DNA from 3 places in the Enterobacter cloacae complex sp. genome. Region 3 is predicted to be linked to each of the others. Evidence: predicted binding sites of a transcription regulator. Region 3 holds the regulator's gene; each other region holds the start of a gene.
What was found. The regulator LexA, encoded in region 3, represses DNA repair genes until DNA is damaged. The targets are predictions, from matches to a motif close to TNCTGTATGTACATACAGNA.

Region 1 (4,817 bases), 1.4 Mb from region 3:
GTCTCGTTGGAAACGCCGATGTAGCGGATCTTACCCGCGCGCTGACATTCCGTAAGCGCTTCCAGCGTTTCCAGCAGGGTAACGGCCGGAGCACTCTCGTTCCAGGTGTAGCCGAGCTTGCCGAAGCAGTTTGTCGGACGCTGCGGCCAGTGCACCTGATAAAGATCGAGATAGTCGGTTTGCAGGCGCTTGAGGCTGGCATCCAGCGCGGCACGGATATTCTTGCGATCGAGGATCTGGTTAGGGCGGATCCCGGCATCGTTATTACGGGAAGGGCCGCTAACCTTAGAGGCGAGAACCAGCTTTTCGCGATTGCCACGTTTCGCCAGCCAGTTGCCGACGTACGTTTCGGTAAGGCCTTGTGTTTCCGGGCGTGGAGGAACAGGGTACATCTCCGCCACGTCAATCAGGTTAATGCCCTGGCTGACGGCGTAATCCAGTTGTGCATGGGCATCGGCTTCGCTGTTTTGTTCACCAAATGTCATGGTGCCCAACCCCAGTTGGCTGATCTCCAGAGCGCTGTGGGGGATACGGTGATAATGCATAGCCGGTTTCCTTTTTAGACATACAGACTGCGTCAGGAACCTCCCGACAAAGGAATATAAACATGGCAGAGGGAAGACAAAAGGGGAAGGAAAAAATCAAAAAGGCCAGCAAGCTACTGACCTTTATCTGTTTATCGCTCGATGATCTGGGATACTTCGTCGCGATTAATTTGCATTTGGTTGCCTTCGCGATCGCGGTAACTCACCAGACCGGTATCGTCGTCGACTTCGGGTTTGCCATCGGTCAGGATCATGCGACCATCTTTCGTTGACATGACATAGTCGCTGCTACAACCCGATACCGCAAACGCTAAACCGACTGCTGAGATAATTACTGCCCATTTTTTCATCGTTCTCATCCTCACCTGGCTCGTATCAAATCATAGTGTAGTAATAACCTGATATTACGACAGGTGAAAGGGGGGAAATCTTAAAAAGGAGGAGATTATGTTAGCCGGAGCGCAAAATTGGTAAAAAACTATGTTTTCAACAGGAAGTGGCGTGCCAGCAGCGCCCCGGTGAAATTCTTTTTAAGATAGAAACCGCGCGGCAGCGTCAGGATCGGTTCGCCCCGTGCACCTACCGCTTCAGTAAGCGCTTTGCTGTTGGCGGCTTTTGGACGGAGTTGCAGCACTTCGCCATGCCGGGCGGTGATCCGCTCAACCTGTCCCAGCACAATCATATCCATCAGCTCTTCCCAGTCTTCGGAAAGCTGCCTCTCCTCTTCTTCATCCGGACTCCAGAGCAGCGGGGCGCCAACGCGACGTTCTGCCAGCGGGATCTGCCTGTCGCCCTCAACGGGTACCCACAATACCCGCTTCAGCTTATGCCTGACGTGGCTGGTTTCCCAGGTCACTCCGCTGTTCCCCGTCAGCGGCGCCACGCAGACAAAGGTCGTTTCCAGCGGCCGCCCCTGGCTATCGACAGGGATCGTTTTCAGCTCAACGCCCAGCGCCGCAAAATCTTGCTCCGGTTTACTGCCCGCGCTTGCGCCCAGCCAGCGTTCAAGCAACACGCCGATCCAGCCTTTATCGCGCTTCAAATCGTTAGGTATCGTCAGCCCCGCCATCACGGCCAGCTCACCCAGCGAATAGCCTGCCAGACGCTGTGCCTGCTGGAGCAGCTGAGCTTCACTGACGGGAGGGGAGAGCAGTGGGGCGAGAGAATGCATGCTAACAACCTTTTGGTTAAAAAATGAGCTGATATTTTATCCCTTGTGGATAGAGTTTACCTTTTTCTGAGTACATATTCCATGTGGTTGGTTTTTATCAGGTTTTTTAGGATAAAAAGCAGCGTGGCATGGCTAAAAAACAGGTTGTGCAATTCTGGTCACTGACAATAAACAGGATCTTACACCATGTTATCCACAGAAAAATGGGATAACTGGGTATAACCACCACTACTGTTTCAATTTACAGCCTTGACGTGCGATGAAAATCGAATTTTCACACAAATTGTGCCTAACTTATTGGCACAATCTGTGGATAAAACCGACGCTGTTCGATCTTTCATCAGCAGGAGGATCTTTGATGTGACGATCGTCACGTTAATCGCCTTTAATGCCCTGTTTTTAACTGTAATGGTCTGAATTTAAAAGATTTATTATGAATGGCGTAAACGGGCGTTTCGTCGGTCTACAAGGTTGTTCATCGGTAATTCCGTACTTCTTCACAACTATATCCACAGAAAAGGTGAATAAAAATGGTCTCAGTCGTCCTCATCTGTTTATAACTCCTCACAAATTTGTGAGTTATTCAAATGTTATTAGGTTGCAGGCCTGTAAGAGAGTGGTTTACCGCCTCCCTGTAGTGTGAAACAATCATTCATATATCAGATTTAGTTTGGGGTAGTCCGGTGATTGATGACGATGGCTACCGCCCAAACGTAGGAATAGTAATTTGTAATCGTCAGGGTCAGGTGATGTGGGCCCGGCGATATGGTCAGCACTCCTGGCAGTTCCCGCAAGGCGGGATCAATCCTGGAGAGTCCCCAGAACAAGCGATGTACCGGGAGCTGTTTGAAGAGGTTGGTTTAAGCCGCAAAGATGTTCGCATCCTGGCTTCGACCCGCAACTGGTTGCGTTACAAGTTACCGAAACGTTTGGTGCGTTGGGACACAAAGCCGGTTTGTATCGGCCAGAAACAGAAGTGGTTTCTTTTGCAGTTGGTGGGCAACGATTCAGATATCAATATGCAAACCAGCAGCACGCCGGAGTTTGATGGCTGGCGCTGGGTAAGCTACTGGTATCCGGTTCGTCAGGTCGTGTCTTTTAAGCGCGATGTTTACCGTAGGGTGATGAAAGAGTTCGCAAGTGCCGTTATGCAGCTTCAGGAGACGCCTCCGAAGCCACAGAGCGCACCTGCCTGGCGACGTAAAAGAGGTTAAGCTACGCAAATCATGCTCACCCGCTTGCGAGAAATAGTTGAAAAGGTTGCCAGTGCGCCTCGCCTCAACGAGGCGCTGAATATTCTGGTGACGGACATCTGTCTTGCGATGGAAACCGAAGTCTGTTCGGTCTATCTGGCCGACCATGACCGACGTTGCTACTACCTGATGGCAACCCGCGGTTTAAAAAAACCACGGGGACGCACCGTCACGCTCGCGTTTGATGAAGGTATTGTTGGCCTGGTCGGGCGACTGGCGGAGCCAATCAACCTTGCCGATGCGCAAAAACACCCCAGCTTTAAATATATCCCTTCCGTAAAAGAGGAGCGTTTCCGCGCTTTTCTTGGCGTGCCGATTATTCAGCGCCGTCAGCTGCTTGGCGTGCTTGTTGTTCAGCAGCGAGAGTTGCGCCAGTACGACGAAAGCGAGGAGTCCTTCCTCGTCACGCTGGCAACGCAGATGGCGGCGATCCTCTCCCAGTCCCAGCTGGCCGCCCTTTTTGGCCAGTATCGTCATACGCGTATCCGCGCGCTTCCGGCCTCGCCGGGTGTCGCTATCGCCGAAGGCTGGATGGATGCCACGCTACCGTTGATGGAGCAGGTCTACGAAGCCTCTACGCTGGATGAAGCGCTTGAGCGCGAGCGGCTTACCGCCGCGCTGGAAGAGGCGGCAAATGAGTTTCGTCGCTACAGCAAACGCTTTGCCGCTGGTGCGCAAAAAGAGACGGCGGCCATTTTCGATCTTTACTCACACCTGCTTTCCGATGCGCGCTTGCGCCGTGAGCTGTTTGCCGAGGTCGATAAAGGTTCGGTGGCAGAGTGGGCGGTTAAAAAGGTCATCGAAAAATTTGCCGAACAGTTTGCGGTGCTGACTGACGGTTATCTGAAAGAGCGAGCCGGTGATTTACGCGCGCTTGGGCAACGTCTGCTTTTCCACCTCGATGATACCATTCAGGGGGCGAATGCCTGGCCAAGCCGGTTTGTGCTGGTGGCCGATGAACTCTCGGCGACGACGCTGGCGGAGTTACCGCAGGACAGGCTGGCGGGCGTGGTGGTGCGCGATGGCGCAGCTAACTCCCATGCCGCCATCATGGTGCGTGCGCTCGGTATCCCGACCGTTATGGGCGCGGATATTCAGCCCTCCGTGCTGCATCGCCGCACGCTGGTGGTGGACGGGTATCGCGGTGAGCTGCTGGTTGATCCTGAGCCGGTTCTCCTCCAGGAGTACCAGCGCCTTATCAGTGAAGAGAATGAATTAAGCAAGCTGGCGGAAGATGACGTCAACCTGCCCGCGCAGCTCAAAAGCGGTGAGCGGGTAAAGGTGATGCTCAACGCTGGCTTAAGCCCCGAGCACGAAGAAAAGCTCGGCAGCCGCATCGACGGCATTGGCCTTTACCGCACCGAAATCCCGTTCATGCTGCAAAGCGGCTTCCCTTCAGAAGAGGAGCAGGTTGCGCAGTATCAGGGCATGTTGCAGATGTTCAACGACAAACCCGTAACGTTGCGCACCCTGGACGTCGGCGCGGATAAACAGTTGCCCTACATGCCCATCAGCGAGGAGAACCCCTGCCTCGGCTGGCGTGGGATCCGCATTACCCTCGATCAGCCGGAAATCTTCCTTATTCAGGTTCGTGCGATGCTGCGTGCCAACGCGGCCACGGGGAATCTCAGCATTTTGCTGCCGATGGTCACCAGTATTGACGAGATCGACGAAGCGCGGCGGTTGATAGAACGCGCCGGGCGCGAAGTGGAAGAGATGATCGGCTATGCGATTCCGAAACCGCGTATCGGCGTGATGCTCGAAGTGCCCTCAATGGTCTTTATGCTGCCGCAGCTGGCGACCCGCGTCGATTTTATTTCCGTCGGCACCAACGACTTAACGCAATAC
Region 2 (4,817 bases), 2.3 Mb from region 3:
GTCATGATCATCAGCGACTGTCTGGCCGCTTCCCGGGCGCGTTTCGGATCGAGTTTGCCGAGGCTAAACGCTACCACCACCGTCGTCCCAAGATCGATGGCGGCAAAGAAGGACATCACCACCATGTTGAAACTGTCCGCCAGCCCTACCCCGGCCATCGCTTCTTTGCCGAGCCAGCTCACCAGGAAGGTGCTGAGAACGCCCATCAGCAGGACGCAGGTATTCTCCAGGAAAATAGGCACGGCAAGGGGGGTGATTTCACGCCAGAACAGAACTCGATAACTTTTACGTTTGGCATACCAGGGCGTGCGCATAATCGCCTGGCGTATGGGTGCGGTGACGTTCAAAATGGACCTTAGCGAGAAAGTTGAAACTCCATTTCAAATGATGGGGCAGAAATGCATATCCTGCAAAGTATTTTCCTTTAAATTATGTCTGAAATGGCAACAAAATGACGACAGAATCATCAATCAGTCACTTTTGCCTAAGATGAGGTTTGACAAAAGTTTTTTCGCCGCTAAGATAAGCCTCCACAACGATTCCTCTGTAGTTCAGTCGGTAGAACGGCGGACTGTTAATCCGTATGTCACTGGTTCGAGTCCAGTCAGAGGAGCCAAATTTGAATAGCCTGCTTTCAAAGCAGGCTTTTTGCTTTTCTGCGTTCGGTAAAATTGTCGGGTGGCGGCTAAGCCTTACCCGACCTACGGAATCGCAGACCCGGTAAGCGCAACGCCACCGGGCAACAGATTGCGCGATTACTCGCCTTTAGCGTCGACGTTTTTGATTTCGCCCATCACCTTCAGCTTTTTGGAGATATCGCGACGCTCTTTGGACAGCTCAGCATTTTTGATGATGTAGTCATCAACGCGATCTTCGTAATCGCTCTTCATGCTGGCGATGATGCCCTGAATAGCTTCAACGCTCATCCCCGGCTTGATGTAGTCGCTCAGGTTGTCCAGCAGCAGGACACGTTTCTGGTTGTCACGGATCTTCTTCTCTACGTCCTGGATTTCACGCTGTAGCTTGTTTTTACGGCGGAACAGGCGGACGAACTCCAGAACATCCTGGAACGAAGGCTTAATAGTTTCCATTTTTACACCCCTGATAATGTGAGATTCGGATTCGTTAAGGCAACCGTTTTAACAGACAGCGGCTGCGAATGACAATGAGTATATCGTTTAAAACCATCATAACCCTAATTGCTGCTGAATCGAAGCAGCAGGCATCACGTACGCTTTTTATTTGCGCAGTGCCCGGCAAATCAGTTGCGATAATAATTCCAGCTGTCGTGCCAGCTCCATACTCAGCCAGACATAGCCGTGGATGGGTGTTTCCGCCACATTGTCGGCCTGACGCTCATTCATCAGCTGTTTCAGCTCGGCGACGATTTCGTTCAGCCGCTCGCTGTTTGCCCGTATGGGCTGTGGATTCCCTTCGTAGAGCGCATGGGCGATGGTCAACAGGGTTTGCTGCGTCATCTGCTGCGTCTCTTTCAGCGTATGCGCGTTGAGCATCAGAAAGTGACTGGGGCGTGAAGCCCAGTGGGCATTGATTTGCAGTTCAAGCATACAGACCAGATTACGGCTGACCGTCTGAATGGCTTCAAAAATGGCTTTCTGGATATGCGTTTCTTTGCTTGCCGGGGTAATCAACCCGCGCATTTTGACCACGTCATTGAGGATTTTTTGCAGGTGCTTTTCCAGCCGTGGGCGTTCGATCAGATTCGGCGAAAACCCGGCCTGGTAGACGCGGTTAAATGCCGTGACGTAGTTTGCCATCTGAATGCGCCAGTGCAGGAAGGCGCGCTGCGGCCAGATGCCGGTAAACAGCATGGCGAGCAACGAGCCGAGGATTACGTCCCCGCTTCGCCACAGTGCGGTGGTCATATCGCCCGCCGGCGCGCCGACCACAACCGCAAGCGTAATGCCAATCAGCAGCGCCTGATACGGCCTCTTGCCCAGCGCCAGCCACCCACAAAGAAACATCGCCCCCGCGCACCACAGCAACATGATCGGGAATGAAATCAGCTCCAGCTTCAGGGCGATAAGCCCAAGCGCCGAGCCTAAAACGGTGCCGCCTATGCGTTCGAGGGCACGAGGAACCACGTTCCCCCAGAATGAGATCGGCCCCATCACCACCACCAGCGTGATCAGCGGCCACGTTCCTTCCGGGATATCCAGCAAACGAACCAGTACGAAGGTCAACACAAACGCCAGCGCAATGCGGCAACCGTGCACCACGCGATAATGTTTGTATAACCGAATTTCAAATGGGGTTAATGACTTGTCGGGGCGCACACCCGTCTCCAGCTTTACGGCAAACCACAATTGTACTGTGTTTTGAGGCGGGTGGATCGCATCCGCCTCAAAAACCCTGCTTTTCGCAGGTTTATCCCACCTTGTGTTCTACCGGTACAAACATCTCAATGTCCCAGTAGCCGTCTGCATTGCCATCATTCAGATAACGTTCGAAGCACGGTTTTGGCGCAATCTGGTAGGTGTTGTCCTGGAGAAGGGAGTTGAAGAACTGGTTCCGGGGGTTGGCAAAATCATGATTTTCCACACGGGCAGCGGCGATAGCATAGTCCCCGGCAGCGATTTCGGTCATCATCACCCCTTCGCTGTTCTCAGGTACAGTGAAATCATCAGGGACCGTGACGGCGGTATCGCAGCGGAGCTTTTCCGCCGGCACGTCATCCGGGTTGTCGTAATAAACGGCTACCCATTCCTGCGGCTGAATATGACGCCCGTCTACCCACATCACGAGCTGTTCGAACCCCTGCTTGACCGTTTTTTCCCACGGCCCCACGAGATGAAAGCCTGCGATTTTACGTTTCTGTTGCTGCCTGACGCTGTAGTCCATGCTGCCTCCGTTTATCACTGTATATACATACACTATAAAGCAGAATCGCGATTATCGGCAAACCGGGAGTGTTTATTATGCGAGCAGACTCGCAACACTGCCAGTCTGCCCGAAAGGTTAAAGCTTATGATGCAGATAATCACCGAGACGGGAGAAAAGGCCGCCCTTTTCAACGCTTTCCAGCGTAACCAGAGGCCAGTGCGCAACCACCTTGTCGCGATCGTACAGTTGGATCTCCCCTACCCGCTGGTGCGCGGCAATCGGCGCTTCCAGCTCTTTTTTGTCCATCACGTATTTTGCCTTGATATTCGGCACTTCCGTTTTGGGCAAGGCCAGCCAGAAGTCCTGATCCGTGCCCAGCGCGATCTGCTCTTTATCGCCGTACCAGATACGTTCGGTACCCACTTTTTTGCCGTTATGCAGGATCTGCACCGTATCGAAATTTTGCTGTCCCCAGTGCAGCAGCTTGCGCGCCTGATCTTCACGCCCCTTCGGGCTGTCTGCGCCCATCACCACCGCAATCAGCCGACGCTGACCGTCGACCGCGGAGGCAATCAGGTTGAAGCCCGCGCCCGACGTGTGCCCCGTTTTCAGGCCATCCACGTTCATGGTCTTATCCCACAGCAGCCCGTTACGGTTCTGCTGGGTAATGCCGTTCCAGGTCAGGCTTTTCTCGCTGTACATGTGGTAGAACTCAGGTTCGCCGTGAATGATGGCACGGGAAAGCACGGCGAGATCGTAAGCGGAGCTGTGCTGACCCGGTGCATCCAGCCCGTGTACGGTTTCGAAGTGGGTATCGCGCAGGTTCAGCTTTTCGACGTAGTCATTCATCATCCTGACGAACTGCGGCTGACCGCCCGCCACGTGATCCGCCAGCGCTACGCAGGCGTCATTGCCGGAATCAACAATCAGGCCGCGGCTGAGATCGCGCACGGAAACCCTGTCGCCCTCCTTCAGAAACATCAACGATGAACCGTCAAAGACCGGATTGCCCTTTGCCCAGGCGTCACGCCCGACCGTCACAATGTCATCGGGGCTGATACGGTGGCTATCAATGGCGCGATCGACAACGTACCCCGTCATCAGTTTGGTCAGGCTCGCCGGATTGCGCTGCTGATGTTCGTTGCCCGCCGTTAAGATTTGACCCGTGGTGTAATCCATCAATACCCAGGATCCTGCCTGAAGGGCAGGCGGCTGAGGTGAAAAATCCAGCGGCTCGGCGGCCAGCGCGGATGAAATACTCGAAGCGAGTAAAGAAACAGCAATAAACAGACGGCGTTTCAACGGTATATCCTCAGGTCAGTAAAAATCGATGACCTTTTTACGGCAGTTCTGATGTCGTTACCTGCCTTAATTGCAAAAAAATGTGACAATGCGCAAATTTTTCTGGAACAGATCTCGCAAATTTCTTGCCTGACCGTGCTTTTTATTCGGACTGCTCACCCCAATCGTTTACCATAGAGACGTCAATTTTTAACAGGATGAGATTACTGGTGTCTGACTCTGCCGCGCGCCCGACTTTTTTGTTCCACGATTACGAAACCTTTGGCACCCATCCGGCGCTGGACCGACCGGCGCAGTTTGCGGCTATCCGTACCGATGACGAATTTAACATCATCGGCGAACCCGAGGTGTTTTACTGCAAGCCTGCCGATGACTATCTGCCGCAGCCGGGCGCGGTGATGGTGACAGGCATCACGCCTCAGGAAGCGCGGGATAAAGGCGTTAGCGAAGCGGAATTTGCCCGTCGCATCCACGATCTGTTCACGGTGCCCAATACCTGCGTGGTGGGTTACAACAACATCCGCTTTGACGATGAAGTGACGCGTAATATCTTCTACCGCAACTTCTACGATCCGTACGCCTGGAGCTGGCAGAACCGCAATTCACGCTGGGATTTGCTGGATATCATGCGCGCCTGTTATGCGCTGCGCCCGGAAGGGATTCACTGGCCG
Region 3 (4,817 bases):
TCAACGGAATAGCCGCGGCTAAACAGTTCGCCAAGGTATTCACGGAACACGGTGGAGTAGAGCTTGTTGCCCTTGAAGGTACGACGAATGAAGAACGCCCCCAGACGGCGGAAAATCGGGCCTGCTGGCCAGAAGTTCAGGTTGATACCGGCGGCAATGTGTGGCGGCACCAGCCCCTGGTGATAGAGCACGTAAGAGAGCAGCAGGTAGTCCATGTGGCTGCGGTGGCAGGGCACGTAGACAATCTCGTGGCCGTCATGCGCGAGCTGACGCACGCGCTCGGCGTTGTGGACGTTAATCCCCTGGTAGAGGCGGTTCCACGTGAAGCCGAGGATACGGTCTGAGAGACGAATCATCTCGTAGGAGAAGTTCGCGGCGATCTCTTCCATCAGCGCGATCGCGTTCTGCTGCGCTTTCTCGTGTGAAATTTTCTTGCTGCGCGCTTCGTCTTCTACGGCACGGGCAATCGCTTTGGAAGCGAGCAGCTTGTTGAACAGATCCTGACGTGCCGGGAGACGTGGACCAACGGCCGCCAGGCGCTGACGTGCAAAGTGCATACGCGCAACGCGCGCCAGCTTTTGCGCAATGATCTTATCGGTGCCGTGTTCATCCGCCATGCGGCGCAGTGAAACGGAAGGCGAGAAGCGGACAAAGCTGTCGCGTCCCAGCCAGGAGACGGCGAAGAACTTCTGAATGCCGTTGAGCATACGCAGAGGCGGGTTCTCTTCCCCTTTTTCGCGCCCCGGACGACGACCAAACATCACCGACACCGGCACCATCTGTACGTCCAGATCGGGGTTGCTGCGGTGCAGATCGAGGTAATCATGGAACAGCTTAATGGACTCTTCTTTCGGCGTGTAATAGGTGAACACGCGCGGCCCGCCATGGATGAACACGTAGCGCGGCAGTAGCGTACCGTCGACTTCCAGGGGTTCAAGCGGGTCAGGTAAATCGTGCGCCAGACATTGAGCGCGAAGCGTAAGCAGGTCTGCCTTCGAGTTATAAGGCAAAACGTACATAATAGGGCGTGACGTATCGAGCCCTAATTCCAGCGCGGGTTCTGCTGGGATAGACTTACTTTTTACCAGTACGCTTAATGGTAAATTAAGTAATTTGTAGTAAATTCGTGGCCAGCCGGACATAAACGATGTAAAGCCTCTGGTTAATAATGCAATTGCGGCGCAAGGATAACAGAAAGCGCGCAAAATTTCTGTTGTTACCCGTCATACTTCAGGTTGCAGCAAAACGCGCTGAAGCTTTAGTTACTGACGCTATTTCTCATAAAAGGTTCTTTAGATGGCCAATAATACCACTGGGTTAACCCGAATCATTAAAGCTGCCGGTTATTCATGGAAAGGCTTTCGCGCCGCATGGGTTAATGAAGCCGCCTTCCGCCAGGAAGCGGTTGCCGCGATCGTTGCAGTTATCATCGCCTGCTTCCTTGATGTTGATGCTATCACCCGCGTGCTTCTCATCGGTTCTGTCCTTCTGGTGATGATAGTGGAAATTCTTAATAGCGCTATTGAGGCCGTTGTTGACCGGATAGGGTCGGAATTCCATGAACTGTCTGGCCGGGCGAAAGACATGGGTTCCGCTGCCGTGCTGCTGTCGATTATCACCGCGGCGATCACCTGGGTCACGCTGCTTTGGTCGCATTTCCGATGAGCCTCGAGGAATAATTAAGTCCCTGGTTTTTTGTGCAGTTTTTGGTTCCAAAATCGCCTTTGACTGTATATACTCACAGCATAACTGTATATACACCCAGGGGGCGGTATGAAAGCGTTAACGACCAGGCAGCAAGAGGTGTTTGATCTCATTCGGGATCATATCGGCCAGACGGGTATGCCACCCACGCGTGCAGAAATTGCACAGCGTCTGGGCTTCCGTTCTCCTAATGCTGCCGAAGAGCACCTTAAAGCGCTGGCGCGTAAGGGCGTGATTGAGATTGTTTCCGGTGCCTCACGCGGTATTCGTCTGCTGGTGGAAGAAGAGACCGGTATTCCGCTGGTGGGCCGCGTCGCCGCAGGTGAACCCCTGCTGGCACAGCAGCATATTGAAGGGCACTATCAGGTTGACCCAGGCATGTTCAAGCCGAGCGCCGATTTCCTGCTGCGCGTTAGCGGAATGTCCATGAAAGATATCGGTATTCTGGATGGCGATCTGCTTGCGGTACACAAAACGCAGGACGTGCGTAACGGGCAAGTCGTGGTAGCGCGCATTGATGATGAAGTGACGGTTAAGCGCCTGAAAAAACAAGGTAATACCGTTCAGCTTCTGCCAGAAAACAACGAATTCTCCCCAATTGTGGTGGATCTCCGCGAGCAGAGCTTCTCCATTGAAGGCCTGGCGGTAGGCGTTATCCGCAACGGTGAATGGCTGTAATCTCTTCCTGACAGGCTGTAGCTCCTCTACAGCCTGGCCTATTTTCTGATTCCGGTAATTTCCATGGCATTGCTAACTTCTGCCGATAAGGCGTTGTGGCGTCTTGCGCTACCGATGATTTTTTCCAATATTACCGTTCCCCTGCTGGGGCTGGTGGATACGGCGGTAATCGGGCATCTGGATTCGCCGATTTATCTGGGCGGCGTCGCGATCGGCGCAACGGCGACCAGCTTCCTCTTTATGCTGCTGCTCTTTTTGCGCATGAGTACAACAGGCCTGACGGCCCAGGCGTATGGTGCAAAAGATCCCCTGCGTCTGGCGCGTGCGCTGGTTCAGCCGCTCATGCTGGCGTTCGGTGCCGGCGCGTTAATCGTCCTGTTGCGTACGCCGCTCATTGATCTGGCGCTCCATATTGTGGGCGGCAGTGATGCCGTGCTGGAGCAGGCCCGGCGCTTCCTCGAAATTCGCTGGCTCAGCGCGCCCGCTTCCCTGGCAAACCTGGTCCTCCTGGGCTGGTTACTGGGCGTGCAGTACGCCCGCGCGCCGGTGATCCTGCTGGTGGTGGGCAACCTGCTTAACATTGTGCTCGATCTCTGGCTGGTAATGGGACTGCACATGAACGTTCGCGGCGCGGCGCTGGCCACGGCGATTGCTGAGTACGGTACGCTGCTGATCGGTTTGTGGATGGTCTGGCGCGTGCTGACGATGCGCGGCATCACCCTCGATCTTCTGAAAACGGCCTGGCGCGGCAATATGCGTAAGCTGCTGGCGCTTAATCGCAACATCATGCTGCGCTCGCTCCTGCTGCAACTCTGTTTTGGTGCGTTAACCGTTTTTGGTGCGCGGCTTGGGCCAGAAATCGTCGCGGTCAACGCAGTGCTCATGACCTTACTGACCTTTACCGCTTACGCGCTGGATGGTTTTGCTTACGCCGTGGAGGCGCATTCCGGGCAGGCATACGGCGCGCGTGAAAGCGGCCAGCTACGCGAGGTGTGGCGGGCTGCCTGCCGTCAGGCGGGTCTGGTGGCGCTGATCTTTGCCCTGGTTTACGCCTGTTTTGGTGGGCATATTGTCGCGCTACTTACCTCGCTGCCCGCGCTTCAGGCGCTTGCCGATCGCTACATCCTCTGGCAGGTGGTATTACCGGTGGTGGGCGTGTGGTGCTATCTGCTGGACGGCATGTTTATTGGCGCCACGCGAGGGGCGGAGATGCGCAACAGCATGGCCGTCGCGGCGGCGGGCTTCGGCCTTACGTTGCTGTCCGTGCCGTATCTTGGCAATCATGGCCTGTGGCTGGCGCTGGCGGTTTTTCTCGCATTGCGTGGCCTTTCGCTGGCCGTTATCTGGCATCGTCACTGGCGAAACAATACCTGGTTTCCTGCCCGACACGATATATCGTAGCGGTTAAAGATTCCGAATATAAAAATAACTTCCGAATCCTTAACTACAATAATAATCACGTCCAGCAGAAAAGAACGAAGCGGACGATACTCATAGACGCTTAACACGAGGACACGATTATGAATAAAGACGAAATCGGCGGCAACTGGAAGCAATTCAAAGGTAAAGCGAAAGAACAGTGGGGTAAGCTGACGGATGACGATATGACCGTCATTGAAGGTAAGCGCGATCAGCTGGTAGGTAAAATCCAGGAGCGCTACGGTTACGAAAAAGATCAGGCGGAAAACGAAGTCAAAGACTGGGAAACCCGTAACGACTACCGCTGGTAACCGGCACTATCCCCAAGGGCGGCCATGAGCCGCCTTTTCTTTGGCCTTAACGCGGCTTTTTCTTCACCAGGATTGAGTGATCGTGCTGACAGGCATCCTGATGGCGGCATGACTCCACCTCCACGCAGGCAGAACATAAACCGTGTGCTTCGATTACGTTATGGCGCAGGGCAAAGCCCATTCTGGCCGCCAGCGTATGCATAATATCTTCCACCCCTTCCGCACACTCCTCCTTCACCACGCCACAGCGATCGCAGATAAACATGGCGGACGTGTGGGTCGGCTGGTCAAAAAGATGGCACAGCACATAGCTGTTTGTTGACTCCACCTTATGCACAAACCCTTGTTCCAGCAGAAAATCCAGCGCCCGATAGACGGTTGGCGGTTTTGCCTGCGGCTCGCTTTCACGTAACAGGTCGAGCAGGTCGTAGGCGCTGATGGCACCCTGTTGCAGGCTCATCAGACGCAGGACCTCAAGGCGCTGTGGGGTCAGGCGCACATTGCGTTGCGCGCACAGCTTTTCAGCTTGCGCTAACAGCTCTTTTGTGGACTTGTCCATCGGTCACCTCGGATGTGGTAAGGGGTTAAACCCTCACTTTATCATGTTCTGGTAAAAACACCGAGATCCGCCAGGCTGTGCTATACCTGACGCATCGTAAATCGGGAGATCGCGCAATGAAAAGACCTGACTGTATTCGGCACTGG

Region 1: the regulator LexA is predicted to act here: its motif matches at 1,946-1,965, upstream of mutH (DNA mismatch repair endonuclease MutH).
Region 2: the regulator LexA is predicted to act here: its motif matches at 2,878-2,897, upstream of sbmC (DNA gyrase inhibitor SbmC).

The regions. Positions count from the first base shown of each region.
Region 1 covers NZ_LT991957.1:1,071,241-1,076,057, reverse strand. The annotation lists gene DBR02_RS05460 (NADP(H)-dependent aldo-keto reductase) at 1-545, opposite strand, end outside; gene DBR02_RS05455 (YgdI/YgdR family lipoprotein) at 677-895, opposite strand; gene mutH (DNA mismatch repair endonuclease MutH) at 1,024-1,716, opposite strand; gene rppH (RNA pyrophosphohydrolase) at 2,400-2,930, shown strand; gene ptsP (phosphoenolpyruvate--protein phosphotransferase) at 2,943-4,817, shown strand, end outside.
Region 2 covers NZ_LT991957.1:140,803-145,619, forward strand. The annotation lists partial or broken gene emmdR (multidrug efflux MATE transporter EmmdR) at 1-379, opposite strand, end outside; tRNA gene DBR02_RS00700 (tRNA-Asn) at 541-616, shown strand; gene DBR02_RS00705 (DUF496 family protein) at 756-1,091, opposite strand; gene DBR02_RS00710 (FUSC family protein) at 1,239-2,297, opposite strand; gene sbmC (DNA gyrase inhibitor SbmC) at 2,389-2,862, opposite strand; gene dacD (serine-type D-Ala-D-Ala carboxypeptidase DacD) at 2,980-4,152, opposite strand; gene sbcB (exodeoxyribonuclease I) at 4,344-4,817, shown strand, end outside.
Region 3 covers NZ_LT991957.1:2,429,814-2,434,630, forward strand. The annotation lists gene plsB (glycerol-3-phosphate 1-O-acyltransferase PlsB) at 1-1,142, opposite strand, end outside; gene DBR02_RS12120 (diacylglycerol kinase) at 1,297-1,665, shown strand; gene lexA (transcriptional repressor LexA) at 1,774-2,382, shown strand; gene dinF (MATE family efflux transporter DinF) at 2,446-3,783, shown strand; gene DBR02_RS12135 (CsbD family protein) at 3,903-4,112, shown strand; gene zur (zinc uptake transcriptional repressor Zur) at 4,159-4,671, opposite strand; gene DBR02_RS12145 (cupin domain-containing protein) at 4,788-4,817, shown strand, end outside.